One region of the Streptomyces sp. NPDC037389 genome, then DNA from elsewhere that is predicted to be linked to it. Evidence: riboswitches for the same ligand, from Rfam matches in the RefSeq annotation. Region 1 holds a riboswitch; the other holds the start of a gene.
What was found. Region 1 has a riboswitch for cyclic di-AMP ahead of AB0E98_RS15410 (C40 family peptidase). Riboswitches for the same ligand answer to the same signal wherever they lie in the genome.
Positions count from the first base shown of each region.

Region 2: linked by a shared signal. The riboswitch ahead of AB0E98_RS09740 (M23 family metallopeptidase) and the one ahead of AB0E98_RS15410 (C40 family peptidase) in region 1 are both predicted to bind cyclic di-AMP.

Region 1 covers NZ_JBEZUS010000006.1:198,859-206,558, reverse strand. Annotated here, with positions in the region: gene AB0E98_RS15435 (GDP-mannose 4,6-dehydratase) at 1-214, shown strand, start outside; gene AB0E98_RS15430 (sugar phosphate nucleotidyltransferase) at 291-1,004, shown strand; gene AB0E98_RS15425 (NAD-dependent epimerase/dehydratase family protein) at 1,014-1,928, shown strand; gene AB0E98_RS15420 (spherulation-specific family 4 protein) at 1,925-2,632, shown strand; gene AB0E98_RS15415 (endo alpha-1,4 polygalactosaminidase) at 2,629-3,573, shown strand; cyclic di-AMP (ydaO/yuaA leader) riboswitch at 3,795-3,972, shown strand; gene AB0E98_RS15410 (C40 family peptidase) at 3,977-4,450, shown strand; gene AB0E98_RS15405 (carboxylesterase family protein) at 4,543-6,054, shown strand; gene AB0E98_RS15400 (ketoacyl-synthetase C-terminal extension domain-containing protein) at 6,297-6,968, shown strand; gene acpP (acyl carrier protein) at 6,937-7,173, opposite strand; gene AB0E98_RS15390 (YchJ family protein) at 7,373-7,700, opposite strand, start outside.
Region 2 covers NZ_JBEZUS010000004.1:31,213-38,912, reverse strand. Annotated here, with positions in the region: gene AB0E98_RS09760 (DUF6227 family protein) at 1-161, shown strand, start outside; gene AB0E98_RS09755 (cold-shock protein) at 383-586, shown strand; gene AB0E98_RS09750 (DEAD/DEAH box helicase) at 795-2,453, shown strand; gene AB0E98_RS09745 (PP2C family protein-serine/threonine phosphatase) at 2,705-3,850, shown strand; cyclic di-AMP (ydaO/yuaA leader) riboswitch at 3,990-4,158, shown strand; gene AB0E98_RS09740 (M23 family metallopeptidase) at 4,170-5,345, shown strand; gene AB0E98_RS09735 (MFS transporter) at 5,466-6,938, shown strand; gene AB0E98_RS09730 (aldo/keto reductase) at 6,968-7,700, shown strand, end outside.

The DNA.
Region 1 (7,700 bases):
GATGGACACCGACCTGGAGGTCACCGAGGACGCCGAGCGCGTCCGGCCCGCGGGCTCCGAGGTGATGCGGCTGGTCTGCGACTCCTCCCGGCTGCGCGCCGCCACCGGCTGGGCCCCCGCCCACACCCTGGAGCAGGGGCTCGCCGAGACCGTCGCCTTCTTCCGCGACCCCGCCAACCTCGGTCGCTACAAGACCGGTATCTACAACGTCTGACGTTCCGTCCCGTCCACCGACGTTCCGTCCACCCACGCGGTACCACCCACGCGGCACAAGAGAGGAACGGCACCCCATGCACGCAGTGATCCTCGCCGGAGGCAAGGGCGTCCGGCTCCGCCCGTACACGACCGCGCTGCCCAAGCCCCTGGTGCCCATCGGCGACCAGCACGCCATCCTCGAGATCGTCATGCGCCAGCTGGCCGGCGCCGGGTTCACCAGCTGCACCCTCGCCATCGGCCACCTCGGCCACATCATCCGCGCCTACGTCGGCGACGGCTCCCAGTGGGGCCTCACCGTCGACTACACCACCGAGGAGAGCCCGCTGGGCACCATGGGCCCGCTCCTCACCATGACCGACCGGCTCCCCGAGCACTTCCTGGTGATGAACGGCGACATCCTCACCGACCTCGACTTCGGCGAGGTCCTGCGCGACCACACCGCCTCCGGGGCGCCCCTGACCATCGCCACCTACCCCCGCCGGGTCAGCATCGACTTCGGCGTCCTGACCACCGAGGCGGGCCGGGTCGTCGGCTTCGCCGAGAAGCCCAGCATGGACTACCGCGTCTCCATGGGCGTCTACGGCGTCTCCCGCGACGCCCTCGACCGCTACACTCCCGGACTGCCGCTCGGTTTCGACGAGCTCGTCCTCGACCTGCTGGCGGACGGCACCCCGCCCAACGCCCACGAATTCGACGGCTACTGGCTCGACATCGGCCGCCCCGACGACTACGACCGGGCCAACGCCGAGTTCGCCGTCCGCCGAGACCTGCTGATCAAGGGAGCGTGACCGGCCCCGATGCGCATTCTCGTCCTGGGCGCCACCGGCTTCCTGGGCCGGCACACCGCCTCGCGCCTGCGCGCCCTCCCGGGCGCGCACGTGCGGGTCGCCGGCCGCGCCCCCGCCGCCGGCCCGCCCGTCGACCTGGCGACAGCCGACCCGGACCGGCTCGCGGCCCTGCTGCGCGAGGCCGCCCCCGACGCCGTCGTCAACTGCGCGGGCGCGGTCGGCGGCAGCGCCGTGACCCTCACCGCCGTCAACGCCCGCGGCCCGGCCGTACTCTGCGAAGCCATCGGCGCGGCGGCCCCGGACGCCCGCCTCGTCCACCTGGGCTCGGCGGCCGAGTACGGGCCCGCCGAGGCCCGGATGCCCGTCGGCGAAAGTGCCCCGGCCCGCCCGCTCGGCCTCTACGGCGCGAGCAAACTGGCCGGCACCCTCGCCGTCACCGGCTCCGGCCTGGACGCCGTCGTCCTGCGGGTGTTCAACCCCGCCGGCCCCGGCGCCCCGGCCGCCTCCCTCCCCGGCCGCCTCGCCGCCGAACTCCGCCGGGCGGGACCCGACGGCCGCGTCCGCACCGGGGACCTCTCCGCCCACCGCGACTTCGTCGACCCGCGCGACGTCGCCGAAGCCGTCGCCCTCGCCGTCACCGCGCCCCGCCCCCTGCCCGCCGTCCTCAACATCGGCAGCGGCACCGCCCGCCCCGTCCGCGACGTGGCCGAAGGGCTGCTGCGCGCGTCCGGGTTCACCGGCCCGGTCGGCGACCGCGTCGCCGAGGACGGCGACGGATCACCGCGCTCCGCCGCCGTCCCCTGGCAGCAGGCCGACATCACCGCCGCCGGCCGCGCCCTGGACTGGGCCCCCCGGCACTCCTTCGCCGACTCCCTCACCGACCTGTGGGCCGCCACCGCGCCCGCCACGGAGCCCGTGCCATGACCACCACCACGCCCGCCTCCCACGGGGACGACGGGCGACTGCTCGTCCCGCTCTACGTCCACCCCGCGACCCACCCCGAGGAGTGGGCGGCGCTGCTCGACGCCGCCCCCCGGCTCTACGGGGTCGTGCTCAATGCCGCCGACGGCCCCGGCGGCCGTCCCGACCCCGCCTTCGGCACCGCCGCGCGAGCGCTGCGCGCCGCGGGCGTCCCGCTGCTGGGCTACGTCGACACCGGCTACGGCCACCGTCGCACGGGCGCCGTGGTCGCCGACATCCGCCGCCACCGCCGGTGGTACGACGTGGACGGCGTCTTCCTCGACCAGGTCCCGGCGCACGACACCCCGCTGCCCCGCTACCGCCGCATGGTGCTGGCCGCCCGGGTACTGGGCGCCCGTACGGCCGTCCTCAACCCCGGCACCCATCCCGACCCCGGCTACGCCTCGCTCGCCGACCTCCTGGTCACCTTCGAGGGCACCTGGGAGGACTACCGGCGCGCCCGGGTGCCGGAGTGGACCACCGGGCATCCACCGGAGCGCTTCTGCCATCTGGTGTACGGGGTGCCCGAGGGGCGGGAGGGGCAAGTGGCCCGCACGGCGGGGGCGCGCGGTGCCGCGGTCCACTGCGCGGTGCCGGGCACGGGGGCCAACCCCTGGCGCTCGGTGCCCGTGGCGGCCGCCGGTCTCGCGGCGGGGGGCACGGCATGAGCGCGTGGCGCGTCCGCGCGGGGCTGTGCGCCGCGCTGCTGCTGGTCCTCGCGGGCTGCTCCGCCTCGCCCGCCGACGACGACGGGCCGGACCGGGACGACGACGGCGCCACGGCGGCCCCCCACGCCTCGGGCACTCCGCGTGCCTCGGGCGCGCCGAAGGCCTCCGGTGTCCCGGACGCCTCGGCCTCACCCGGCGGAACGGCCACGGGTTCGGCACCTGGTTCGCCACCGGCCGCGGCCCGTTGGCAGCCGCGCCCGGGCACCCGCTGGCAGTGGCAGCTGGACGGAAAGGCCGACACCTCGGTGGACGCCCCCGTCTACGACATCGACGGCTTCGAGAATTCGGCCGAAACCGTGGCCCAATTGCATTCCAGTGGCCGGAAGGCGATCTGTTACATCAATGCCGGTGCCTGGGAGGACTTCCGGCCCGACCAGGGGAAATTCCCGAAGAACCTGCTCGGCAACAAGAACAAGGGGTGGAAGGGCGAGAAATGGTTCGACATCCGTCGCCTCGACACCCTGCGGCCGCTCATGGCGGCCCGGATGGACATGTGCCGGCAGAAGGGATTCGACGCCGTCGAACCCGACCTGACCGAGGGATTCCGCAACTCCACCGGCTTTCCGCTGACGGCCGACCACCAGCTGGCCTTCAACCGGATGCTGGCGGATCTCGCCCATGAGCGAGGCCTGGCCATCGGGCTGAAGAACGACCTGGACCAGATCCCGCAGCTGGTGAACGTCTTCGACTTCGCGGTGAACGAGCAGTGCGCCCAGTACGACGAGTGCGAGAAGCTCACCCCCTTCGTAAAACATAACAAAGCGGTCTTCCATGTCGAATACGAACTGTCGACGGGGGAGTTCTGCGCCACCGCGCGGCGGCTCGGGCTGAGCTCGATGCAGAAGAAGCTGGAGCTGGACGCCTGGCGCCGGCCCTGCTGAACGGCATTCCCGGAATTACTCGTTCCATGCTGCAAGTACCCGTGGGAACAAGGGTTTAGGGCCAGTTCGGCGGGGGCGCGCGGAGCGCGGTTCCGGGTCTGCTCCCGAAGTGAAGAAGTTCACAGATGGCCGCCCGGGTGCCGGATTTGAATGATTCATGGTGCAGGATCTCTCACCGAACACAAGATCCCGTCACCATGGCGGGCCACCCGGGCGGACGCCGAGTCCTGCCGCCGTCCCGGGTGCGGCATCGAATTGATGGATCGGCAGGAGCGGGAGACCCGAGCGGTACGGATCACGAAGTCGGTGGTCCTTGGGGTGAAGCCGGGAAATCCGGCCGGGCAACTTCGCAGCCCGAACCCGACAGGTCATCTTTCGCAGGCGGATGTCGAAGGGCTTCGGCATGTCTGCTATGCCTCGCATACCCGCTCTCATATCCCGGGCCGGCGCCGCCTCCGCCGTCACCGCCGCAACGCTGGCGGCATCGGTGCTCGTCCCCGGCCTCGCCTCCGAGGCCTCCGCGGCCACACCCGGTGAGCAGGCCCTGAGGGTCGCCGCCGGCAAGGCCGGCTCCCCCTACCAGTACGGCGCGGCCGGCCCGAACCGGTTCGACTGCTCGGGCCTGACCCAGTACTCGTTCAAGAAGGTCGGCAAGAACCTGCCCCGCGTGGCCGCCGACCAGTACAACCGCACCCGGCACATCTCCAGCGGCTCCCGCCAGGTCGGTGACCTGGTCTTCTTCCACTCGGGCAGCAACGTCTACCACGTGGGGATCTACGCGGGTAGCAACAAGATCTGGCACGCCCCCAAGCCGGGCGCCACGGTCCGTCAGGAGAAGATCTGGACCGGCAGCGTCTGGTACGGACGCGTCAACTAGGCTCCCTGACCGGGCGGTCCGTGACCCGGGCCGCCCGATCATCCGCGTCCGCGCACGGGGGTGCCGCCTCCGGGCGCGGGGAGGGAGCGACGATGAGCGACGTCACCGGCCCGGAGGCCCGCACGGCCCAGGGCACCGTACGAGGCCGCACCACCGACGGCCTCGCCGTCTTCCGGGGCATCCCCTACGCCCGGCCGCCCGTCGGGGCGCTGCGCTTCGCCGCCCCGGCCGCGCCGCGCTCCTGGGACGGGGTGCGGGACGCGGCGGAGTTCGGCCCGCCGCCCCCGCAGTCCGGCCCGATCCCCGCGACCGGCACGGCCACCGGCGACGACTGGCTCACCCTGAACGTCTGGTCGCCGGACCCCGGCGGCTCCGGACTGCCCGTACTGGTGTGGATCCTGGGCGGGGGCTATGTCTCCGGGTACGCGGGCGACCCGCTCTACGACGCCGGGCTCCTGGCCCGGCAGGGCGGCCTCGTCGTGGTCACCCTCAACTACCGGGTGGGCGCCGAGGCCTCCGCCCAACTCGACGGCGCCCCCGCCAACCGGGGGCTGCTCGACCTGATCGCGGCCCTGGAGTGGGTCCGGGAGAACATCGCCGGCTTCGGCGGCGACCCCGCGCGGGTCACCGTCGCCGGCCAGTCCTCCGGTGCCGGCTCGATCGCCACCCTGCTGGCCGTGCCCCGCGCCGCCGGCCTCTTCCGCCGGGCGATCGCCCAGTCAGTCCCCGGCCTCTACACCACCCCGGCCCTCGCCTCCGGCCTCGCCGCCGAACTCGCCGGGCGGCTGGGCACCACCCCCACCGCCTCCGGCCTCGCCACGATCGAACCGTGGCGGCTGGCCGAGGCGATCACCCCGATGATGTACGGCCTGCCCGCCCAGGCCGACCGCTGGGGGCCGCTGGCCCGGACCGGCTCCCCGTTCTCCGTCGTGGTGGACGGCGACCTCGTACCGGAGACGCCCTGGACGGTCCTGCCCGACGGCCGGGCGAGCGGCGTGGACCTGCTGACCGGTCACACCCGCGACGAGTTCCGGCCGTTCCTGGTGATGAGCGGCGGCCGGGACAAGGTCACCGACGAGGACACGAACGCGGTGCTGACCGCCTTCGCCCCCGGCCCCGACGGCCCCCGGGCCTACCGCGCCGCCTACCCGGACGCCGCCCCCGTGGAACTCTTCGAGACCGTCCACAGCGACGTCCTGTTCCGCATGCCCTCGCTCCACCTCGCCGAGGCCCACACCGCCGGCGGCGGCACGGCGTACCTGTACGAGCTGCGCCGGCCCGCGCCCGCCCTGGGCGGGGCGCTCGGCGCCGCCCACGGGCTCGACGTGGCGATGCTGTTCGGCACCTACGACGCACCGCAGGCCCGGCTGCTGCTCGGCGAGGGGCCGGTCCCCGAGGACCTGGTGGCGATCGGGGACGGGATCCGCCGGTCGTGGACGGCCTTCGCGACCCACGGCGACCCGGGCTGGCCCGCCCACCGGGCCGACGACGGACGGCTCACCCGGCTCCTCGACACGGGGACGAGCACGGCGCCGTACCCGGAGGAGCCGTCCAGGAAGGTCTGGGAGGGGCACACGGTCCGGCCCTACGACCTGCCCGCCTGACGGGAGGTATGGGGGGCACGGCAGCCGACTTCGACAGCTGGACCGCCTCACTCGATTCAGCCGTGACGGCCCTGTTCTCCCGAAGCCGCCGCGAAGCGACAAGCGGCTCACCGACGCCGGTCGGCGGGCCCTGTCCCCGCTGTTTCCGGACGCATGAGATCCCGCCTCGAACTGGCCACCGCTGCGGCAGACTCGACCTGAAGCCGGGATCAGCGTTGGTCTGCTGACCGCTATCGGCACACGTGTCCCTCGCCTGCTACGGCTTCACCGTCTCCACCCCGGTGGGTGATCCGGTCGAGGCCGCGGCCCTGGGCGCTGTGGCCGGGGCCGGGCGGCCGGCCCGGGAGCCGTTGCCGATCGGTTCGGTCGAACCGAACATCGGGCACCTGGAGGCCGGCGCGGGGGTGGCGGGCCCGATCAAGACGGTCCTGGCGTTGCACCATGACCGGATCCCGTCCAGCACACACTGCCCGGTGCCCAGCCCGGCGATCGGCTGGGAGGCCGCGCGGCTGCGGGTGGCCACCTCGCTGATGCCGTGGCCGCGCACGGGCCGTCCGCGCAGGGCAGGGGTCTCCAGCTACGGCTACGGCGGGGTCATCGCCCACGTCGTCCTCGAACAGGCCCACGCCGCGACCGGCCACCCGGAACACCGGGTGGCCGACCAGGGGCCCATGTCGTTCCCCGCCTCGGGCACCACTGCGGGGCGTGCGGCGACAACGCCCGTCGGCCGGCCGACGGGCTCACGGCCGCAGCCACTGCGGAGACGCCGGTGCAGGGGCTGCGGCGTCTCGCGGACGATAAGCGGAACCCGGCCGTGGCCATCGGCTCGTCCTCTGGAAGCGCTGGAGCGCACGCAGATCGCTGACCGGGATCGGCGTGCGCCTATCGCTGGCGGGCCGCGATGTAGTCCATGACGGCTCCCACGGTGGTCAGCCGCTCGGCTTCCGCGTCAGGGATCTCCATGTCGAATTCGTACTCGAAAGCCATCTTCAGTTCGATCAGGCCCAAGGAGTCCGATCCGAGGTCATTGATGAAGGATGCCTCCCTCGGGATCCTGTCCGAACCGATGTCCAGCTGCTCGCGGACGACCTTCTCTACGCGTTCTTCAACGGTGGCCAACTCGGACCTCTCTCACACCTGGGACAACACAAAGGTGCCGCGCCGACTACGAAGCCGGCTGCGGCCCACTCAGCCTGGAGCCACCCTCCCGGCTTCCGCCAGACGCATCCCGGCCATGATCAACATCAGGAGTGAGCCATCCACGGCGCGGCGTGACCTCAGGGAGTCCGGCGAATCGCCGCGACCCACCGGACACTCCCTAGTCCACGGCGTCCAGATAGACCCAGTGGCCGTCCTCCCGCACGAAGCGGCTGAGCTCGTGCTGGGAGCCGGCCTCGCCGTGCGCCTCGTAGTGGGCGCGGAACTCGACCGTGCCGTCGTCGTGGAAGGCGCTGCCGCCGGTCGTGGCCAGGACGTCCAGCCCGGTCCACCGGATCCCGGCGTCGAGGTCGAGGTCGGCCGGGCGCGTGGAGGAGTGCCAGGTCCGCAGCAGATAAAGGGGGTCGAGGACGGCGAAGGCGCTGTAGCGCGAGCGCATCAGGCGCTCGGGCGTGGGGGCCGTGGCGCGGCCGCCGTGGAAGGCGCCG
Region 2 (7,700 bases), on a different contig from region 1:
AGCACGCGTTCCTGCTGGAGGGCGGCGGCGAGGTCAGCCTCTGGGAGCTGGAGCACAACATGACGGCCGACGGACGGCTCGTCTGTGAGGTGTATCTCGACGAGGCGGAGGCGGAAGTGGCCGCCGACCGCCATGCCAGGGCTCAGGGCGTCGAGTTATAGGGGCGCGGTAGGGGAGGGAGCCGGGGTGGCGGGGTGCCCGCCCCGGGCCTTGGCGGGGAGAAGGCCATGGCCATCCCGGGTGGTCGTATGGTACGGTCGACCAAGTTGCAATTGTGGTACCCATGAACTTGTGTGCGCCTCGGTTCTGTAGCCGATGGCGCATTTTTGTTTTTGCCGGTCTGTTCCGGTCTGGGGACCCACCCCATCCAAAGGAGTAAGACATGGCTACCGGCACCGTGAAGTGGTTCAACTCGGAAAAGGGCTTCGGCTTCATCGAGCAGGACGGCGGCGGCCCCGACGTCTTCGCCCACTACTCGAACATCGCCACGAACGGCTTCCGTGAGCTCTTCGAGGGCCAGAAGGTCTCCTTCGACGTCACGCAGGGCCAGAAGGGCCTGCAGGCGGAGAACATCGTCAACATCTGACGACCCCGGCCGGATCCGTCCGGCCTAGCGTGACGCCTCGACGCGTCACGCGGCACAGCACGACAAAAGGCCCGCGCCACTGGGTGCGGGCCTTTTGCCGCCCCGCGCCAGCGCGCCCAGGGCTCACGCCGGAACGTCCGTCCAGGGCCGCCCCGCGAACGAGGTCCCCGAACCGGGCGTGCCACCCCACTGAGGGAAGGTCCCCCGAATGACTCGTTCCGCACGCCCCGCCCGCTCCTCGGAGTCCCGCTCCGCCGACTCCGCCCGTTCCGGCCGTCCGGCGGGCCCCGCCCGTTCCGGCCGTCCCGCCCGTTCCCGTGGCGGACGTCAGCCCGAGCGTCGCCCCGCCGCCCCTCTCCAGGGTGAGTTCGAGACGCCCGTCAGCACGACGCCGGCCCTGCCGGCCGTCGACTCCTTCGCCGCGCTGGACATGCCCGGCGGTCTGCTCTCCACGCTGACCCGCGAGGGCGTCACCGAGCCCTTCCCGATCCAGGCGGCGACCCTCCCCAACTCGCTGGCCGGCCGTGACGTCCTCGGCCGTGGCCGTACGGGCTCGGGCAAGACCCTCGCCTTCGGCCTGGCGCTGCTGGCCCGTACGGCGGGTCGGCGCGCCGAGGCGAAGCGACCGCTCGCGCTGGTCCTCGTGCCCACGCGGGAGCTGGCCCAGCAGGTCACCGACTCCCTCACCCCGTACGCGACCGCCGTCAACCTGCGGATGACCACGGTCGTCGGCGGCATGTCCATCGGCCGGCAGGCCCAGACCCTCGCGCGCGGCGCCGAGGTGCTCGTCGCGACGCCGGGCCGGCTCGCGGACCTCATCCAGCGCGGCGACTGCTCGCTGCGCGACGTGGCGATCACGGTTCTGGACGAGGCCGACCAGATGGCCGACATGGGCTTCCTGCCGCAGGTCACCAAGCTGCTGGAGCAGGTCGCCCCGGGCGGTCAGCGGATGCTGTTCTCCGCGACCCTGGACCGCAACGTCGACCGGCTCGTCCGCCGCTTCCTCACCGACCCGGTGACGCACTCCGTCGACGCGTCGGTGGGCGCGGTGGTGACCATGGACCACCACCTGTTCCACGTCACCGACCAGGACAAGAAGGACGCGGTCAGCCGGGTCGCGGCCCGCGCCGGGCGCGTGATCATGTTCGTGGACACCAAGCGTGGCGCCGACCGGCTGGTCAAGAAGCTGCTGTCCCAGGGCGTCCGCGCCGCCGCGCTGCACGGCGGCAAGAGCCAGCCGCAGCGCAACCGGGTGCTGGACCAGTTCCGGACCGACCAGGTCACCGCGCTGATCGCGACGAACGTCGCCGCGCGCGGCATCCACATCGACGGTCTCGACCTCGTCGTCAACATCGATCCGCCGGTCGACCACAAGGACTACCTCCACCGCGGCGGCCGTACCGCTCGCGCGGGTGAGTCCGGCACCGTCGTCACGTTCGTCCTGCCCGAGCAGCGGCGCGAGATGAGCCGCATGATGACCACGGCGGAGATCACCGCGAACGTCATCAAGACCTACCCGACCGACCCCGAGCTGGCCCGTATCACCGGTGCCCGCGAGCCCAGCGGTGTCCCTGTCGTCATCGCGCCGCCGGCCCCGGCCCAGCCGCAGGGCGGTCAGGGCGACAAGGGTGCCAAGCCGTCGCGCTCGCGCGGTTCCCGCTCCCGCTCGCGTTCCGGTTCGGGTGCCGGTTCGGCCGCCGGCTCCGGCTCCGGTGCGGGCAACGGCGGCGGCCGTCCGTTCCGCGGCTTCGGCGGCAACGGCGGCGAGGGCTCCCGGCGCTCCGGCGGCACCCGTCCGGGCAACGCCGTCGGCCGGTCGCGCCGAGGCGGCGCCGGCGGCGGCGGTCGTCGTCCTGCCGCTTCCTGAGGCCCTGACGGCCCGAGCCTCTTCCGGCCTGTGGCCCTGAGGCTCCGACCTCCTGAAACTCCGTCGGCCCGAGGCCCCGGCCAGTCGGCCGGGGCCTCGAACGGCGCATCCCCGTTCGCCCGGCCGTACCCCGCCCGCAAGGGTGGACGGGTATGGAGCAAGGGACGTCGGCCGGTCAGGAGCACACGGTGGGGAAGCGAGTCGGGCCACCGCCCGGGCCGGATGCACTCTGCGAGCCGCTCCCCGGGCGGGTGACGTCGGTCGTCGTCGCCCGCTGCCTCCCCGCCGCCGTCATCGTCGGCGGCATCGCTTTCGACGTCCTCACGCCCCCCAAGTACTCCTCCGCTCCCTTCTTCGTCTCCGCGCCCCTCGTCGCCGCCCCGCTCCTCTCCCTCTTCGCCACCCTGCTCACGGCGGTCGTGGCCCTGGCGGCGATGGTCACGCTCTCCTTCGCGCGGCAGGCGCCGGAGACGGGCGAGTCGGTGACCGAGGTCGCCACCGTCCTGATCGTCGGCGCGCTCGCCGTGGGCATCAACCGCGTCGTACGGCGCGGCAATCTCCGGCTGGCGTCCGTACGGAGCGTCGCGGAGGCCGCCCAGCGGGCCGTGCTGCCCACGCCCCCGGCCCGGATCGGCGGGCTCCGCGTGGCCGCGCGCTATGTCGCCGCGCAGGCCGACGCCCGGATCGGCGGCGACCTCTACGCGGTGCAGGACACCCCGTACGGCGTCCGCGTCATCGTCGGCGACGTGCGGGGCAAGGGCCTCGGCGCGGTGGAGGCGGTCGCGATCCTGATCGGCGCGTTCCGGGAGGCGGCGGAGCAGGAGCGCACGCTGGAGGGGCTGGCGGTGCGGCTGGAGCGCGCGCTGCAACGGGAGGGCGCACGGCGCGCGAACGTCGATCAGGCCGAGGGGTTCACCACCGCCGTCCTGGCCGAGGTCCAGCCGGGCGCGGGCGCCCTGCGCATCGTCAACCGCGGCCATCCGCCCCCGCTCCTGCTCCATTCCGACGGCACCGTCGGGGACACCCACCCCCGAGCGCCCGCCCTGCCGCTGGGGATGGAGGACCTGGGTGTGTGGCCGGACCGGGTGGAGGAGTGGGAGTTCCCGGTGGGGGCGACGTTGCTGCTGTTTACCGACGGGGTCACCGAGGCCAGGGACGCGGCCGGGGCGTTCTATGACCCCCAGCCACGGTTGCACGGCAAGCAGTTCCGCAGCCCCGACGCCCTGCTGGACTCCCTCGCGGCGGACGTGACCCGGCACGCGGGCGGGCGTACGGACGACGACATGGCCCTGCTCGCCATCCGGCGGATCGACGGCAGGCTCCGTACCGCGCCCATCACCCACAAACGTCCCCAGGTCACCGCCCGTCCCGCACGCATTCAGTTGCATAACGACTGACGAACTATCAGAAATAAGCGCTTCATAAAGAACCCCAACATGCCAGCTGGGTTCACTCTTTCGGCTTGGAATCCGGCCGCTCTGTCTATTAACGTTCGATAACGCAGCGCGGTCGTTGCAGCCGTCGCAAGGGCGGTGCCGTGCGCCTTCGCCGAATCCCGTGGGCGGAACCGGGGAACCATCATTTGGGGTGAATCGGGCCCGAACGCAGGCCTGTAGGAGACCTTCCTCCTCCGAACCCTCCCCCAGAGCCTGAACGGCCTGGGGGGACCCCCACGCTTAACCCGGTAGGCGAACAGGAAGGAAAGGAGTCGCCCTCGTGGCGTCCAACAGCTCCGACAGCTCCGCGTTCGACGGCAGTCCGTACGACCCTCCGTACGACCCCCCGTTCGTTCCCGCCTACATTCCCCCCTACGAGCCGGATCCGGCCCCCGAGGCCACTGTCCCCGCCCCCGCGCCCCGGGCGGCGGCCGACGAGTGGGCCCCCGGCGAGGACCACCCGGCGGCGCCCGTCCGCGGCCGGCACCGTGTCGTCAAGCCGCGCGGCGGCACGATGGCGCGCAGCGGGGCGGTGCTCGGCGCCGGAATGATCGCGGCGGTCGGTGCGGGCGGCATGGCCAGCGCCCAGGACCGTCCGCAGCCCTCCATATCCATGCCGGACCTGGCCCAGAGCATCCCGGTCGTCGGCTCGTTCATGGCCGACGGCCACGAGCGGGGCGGGCAGCGGGCCGTCGAGGCGCAGCAGGCCCCCGTCGAGACGGTACGTACCGTGCGCGACACCGCCGACGCCGGCGAGGTGCTGCGGGCCCGCATCCTCCAGCAGGCCGAGCACCAGCAGGGCGCCGCCGAGGCCGAGGCGCAGGCGCGCGTGGCCCAGGCCGCCGCCGAGCAGCACCGCAAGGCGGCGGCGGAGAAGGCCGCGGCGGAGCGGGAGTCGGCCGAGCGCGAGGCGGCGGACGCGAAGGCGGCGACGTACGAGGCCGCGCAGCGGGAGGCGGCGGACGGTGGGGCGGCGACGGCTGAGGCGGCCGGAACGGCCGGCACTCCGGAGCGGCACTCGACCGGATCGTCCGGCTCCGCGCACCGTGGCACCGCTGGCGGATCCTTCACCCTCCCCGTGGCCTCCTACACCCTCACCGCCGGCTTCGGCCAGGCGGGAAACATGTGGTCCGCGAACCACACCGGCGAGGACTTCGCCGCCCCCACCGGCAGCCCGGTCAAGGCGGTCGGCGGCGGCACCGTCACCCAGGCGGGCTGGGCGGGCGCGTACGGCTACCGCATCGTGCTGACGCTCGATGACGGGACCGAGGTCTGGTACTGCCACCTGTCGTCGATGGTGGTCACGTCGGGCAAGGTCGGCACGGACACGGTCATCGGCCGGGTCGGCGCGACCGGCAATGTCACCGGCCCGCATCTCCACCTGGAGGTACGGCCGGGCGGTGGCGCGCCGGTGGACCCGCTGTCGTGGCTGCGGGGCAGGGGCCTGGAGCCGTAGCGAGCAGGCGGGGCCGCCGGTCGGCAAGCCGGACAGGCCAATCAGGTCATAGCGGCCGGAGAACCCTCCGATATCGGATATCCCGGGAATGTTCTGTGTGCGATCGGGAAATCAGATGACGTGACGACCACCGCGACGATCACCACGTCCGTGCCCGCCCGCCTGGACCGGCTGCCCTGGTCCCGGTGGCATTGGACCGTGGTGATCGGTCTCGGCACGGTCTGGGTCCTGGACGGCCTGGAGGTCACGATCGTCGGCAATATCGCCGGCCGTCTCTCCGAGCAGGGCAGCGGACTGCCGATCACTTCCGGCGGAGTGACGGGAGTGGCGGCCGCGCTCTATGTGGCGGGCGCCTGTTCCGGCGCGCTCTTCTTCGGCCGGCTGACCGATCTCTTCGGCCGTAAAAGACTCTTCATGGTCACGCTCGCGGTCTATCTGGCCGCGACGGCCCTGACCGCGCTCTCGTACTCGTCCTGGTGGTTCTTCACCTTCCGCTTCGTGACGGGTTTCGGCATCGGCGGCGAGTACGCGGCGATCAACTCCGCCATCGACGAACTGATCCCGGCCGCCTACCGCGGCCGTGTCGACCTCATCATCAACGGCAGCTTCTGGCTCGGCGCCATCGCGGGTTCATTGCTGTCGGTCCTGATGCTCGACACCAGCATCTTCGCCAAGGCCGTCGGCTGGCGGCTGACCTTCGGGCTGGGCGTCATCCTGGGGCTGGTCATCCTGCTCGTACGCCGCCATGTGCCGGAGAGCCCGCGCTGGCTGTTCATCCACGGCAGGGCGGAGGAGGCCGAACGGCTCGTCACGTCGATCGAGAAACGCGTCGTGGCCGAGAAAGGCATCCCCCTCCCGCCCGCCAAAGGGCGTTTCACCATCCGCCAGCGCGAGAGCTTCGGGTTCCGTGACATCGCCCGCACGGTCTTCTCCGACTACCGGCGCCGGGCCGTCCTGGGCCTCGCCCTCTTCATCGGCCAGGCGTTCCTCTACAACGCGATCACCTTCGGTTTCGGTGCCATCCTCACCCGTTTCTTCGGCGTTTCCACGTCCCGCACCGGCTATTTCTTCGCCGTCATAGCGGTGGGCAACTTCCTGGGCCCGCTCTTCCTGGGGAAGCTCTTCGACACCCTCGGCCGGCGCATCATGATCTCCTCGACGTACCTCCTGGCCGGGGTCCTGCTGTTCGGCACCGCCTGGCTGTTCGGCGCCGGGCAGCTGAACGCCGTCACCCTCACCGCCTGCTGGGCGGTGGTCCTCTTCTTCGCCTCGGCGGGCGCCAGCAGCGCCTACCTCACCGTCTCCGAGATCTTCCCGATGGAGACCCGGGCCATGGCCATCGCCTTCTTCTACGCGGTGGGCACGGCGGCGGGCGGCATCAGCGGCCCGCTCCTCTTCTCGGCCCTCACCCAGAGCGGCGTCGTCGCCGACACGGTCGTGGCCTTCTGCCTCGGCGCGGCCCTGATGTGCCTGGGTGGAGTGGTGGCCGCGTTCCTGGCCGTACGGGCGGAAGGCCGCTCGCTGGAGGACATCGCGGCACCCCTGTCCGTCCACCCTCCCGATCCCCTGCCGGCACCGGCGCCCGCGGAATAACGGGCCCGGCAGGGGAGTTGAACCTTCGCATGGCTGACAACACCCATCACAAGGCAATCGGCGGTCTCTCCGTCCACCCCCTGAACCTGGGCGGAAACGTCTTCGGCTGGACGGCCGACGAGAAGCAGTCCTTCGCCGTCCTCGACGCCTACGCCGAGGCCGGCGGCAACTTCATCGACACGGCGGACGTCTACTCCGCCTGGGTGCCCGGCAACAAGGGTGGCGAGTCCGAGACCATCATCGGGAACTGGCTCGCCGAGCGCGGCAACCGGGACGCGATCGTCGTCGCCACCAAGGTCGGCAACGGCGTCCCCGAGCACCGCGGCCTGGCCCCCGCGACCATCAAGGCCGACGTCGAGGCCTCCCTGCGCCGCCTCCGCACGGACCACATCGACCTCTACTACACGCACGTGGATGACGAGTCGGTCCCCGTCGAGGAGATCATCACGACGCTGGACGGCCTGGTGAAGGAGGGCAAGGTCCGCGAGATCGCGGCCTCCAACATCACGGCGGCACGTCTGCGCGCCTCCCTGGACTTCTCCGACGCCGCCGGCCTGGCCAAGTACGTGGCGATCCAGCCCCACTACAACCTGGTCTCGCGCGATACCTACGAGGGCGAACTCGCCTCCGTGGCCGCCGAGCACGGCCTGGCCGCGATCCCGTACTTCGCGCTGGCCTCGGGCTTCCTCACCGGCAAGTACCGTCCGGGCACGACGGTGGACAGCGCGCGTGCGGGCGGCGCGGCGCATTACCTGGAGACGG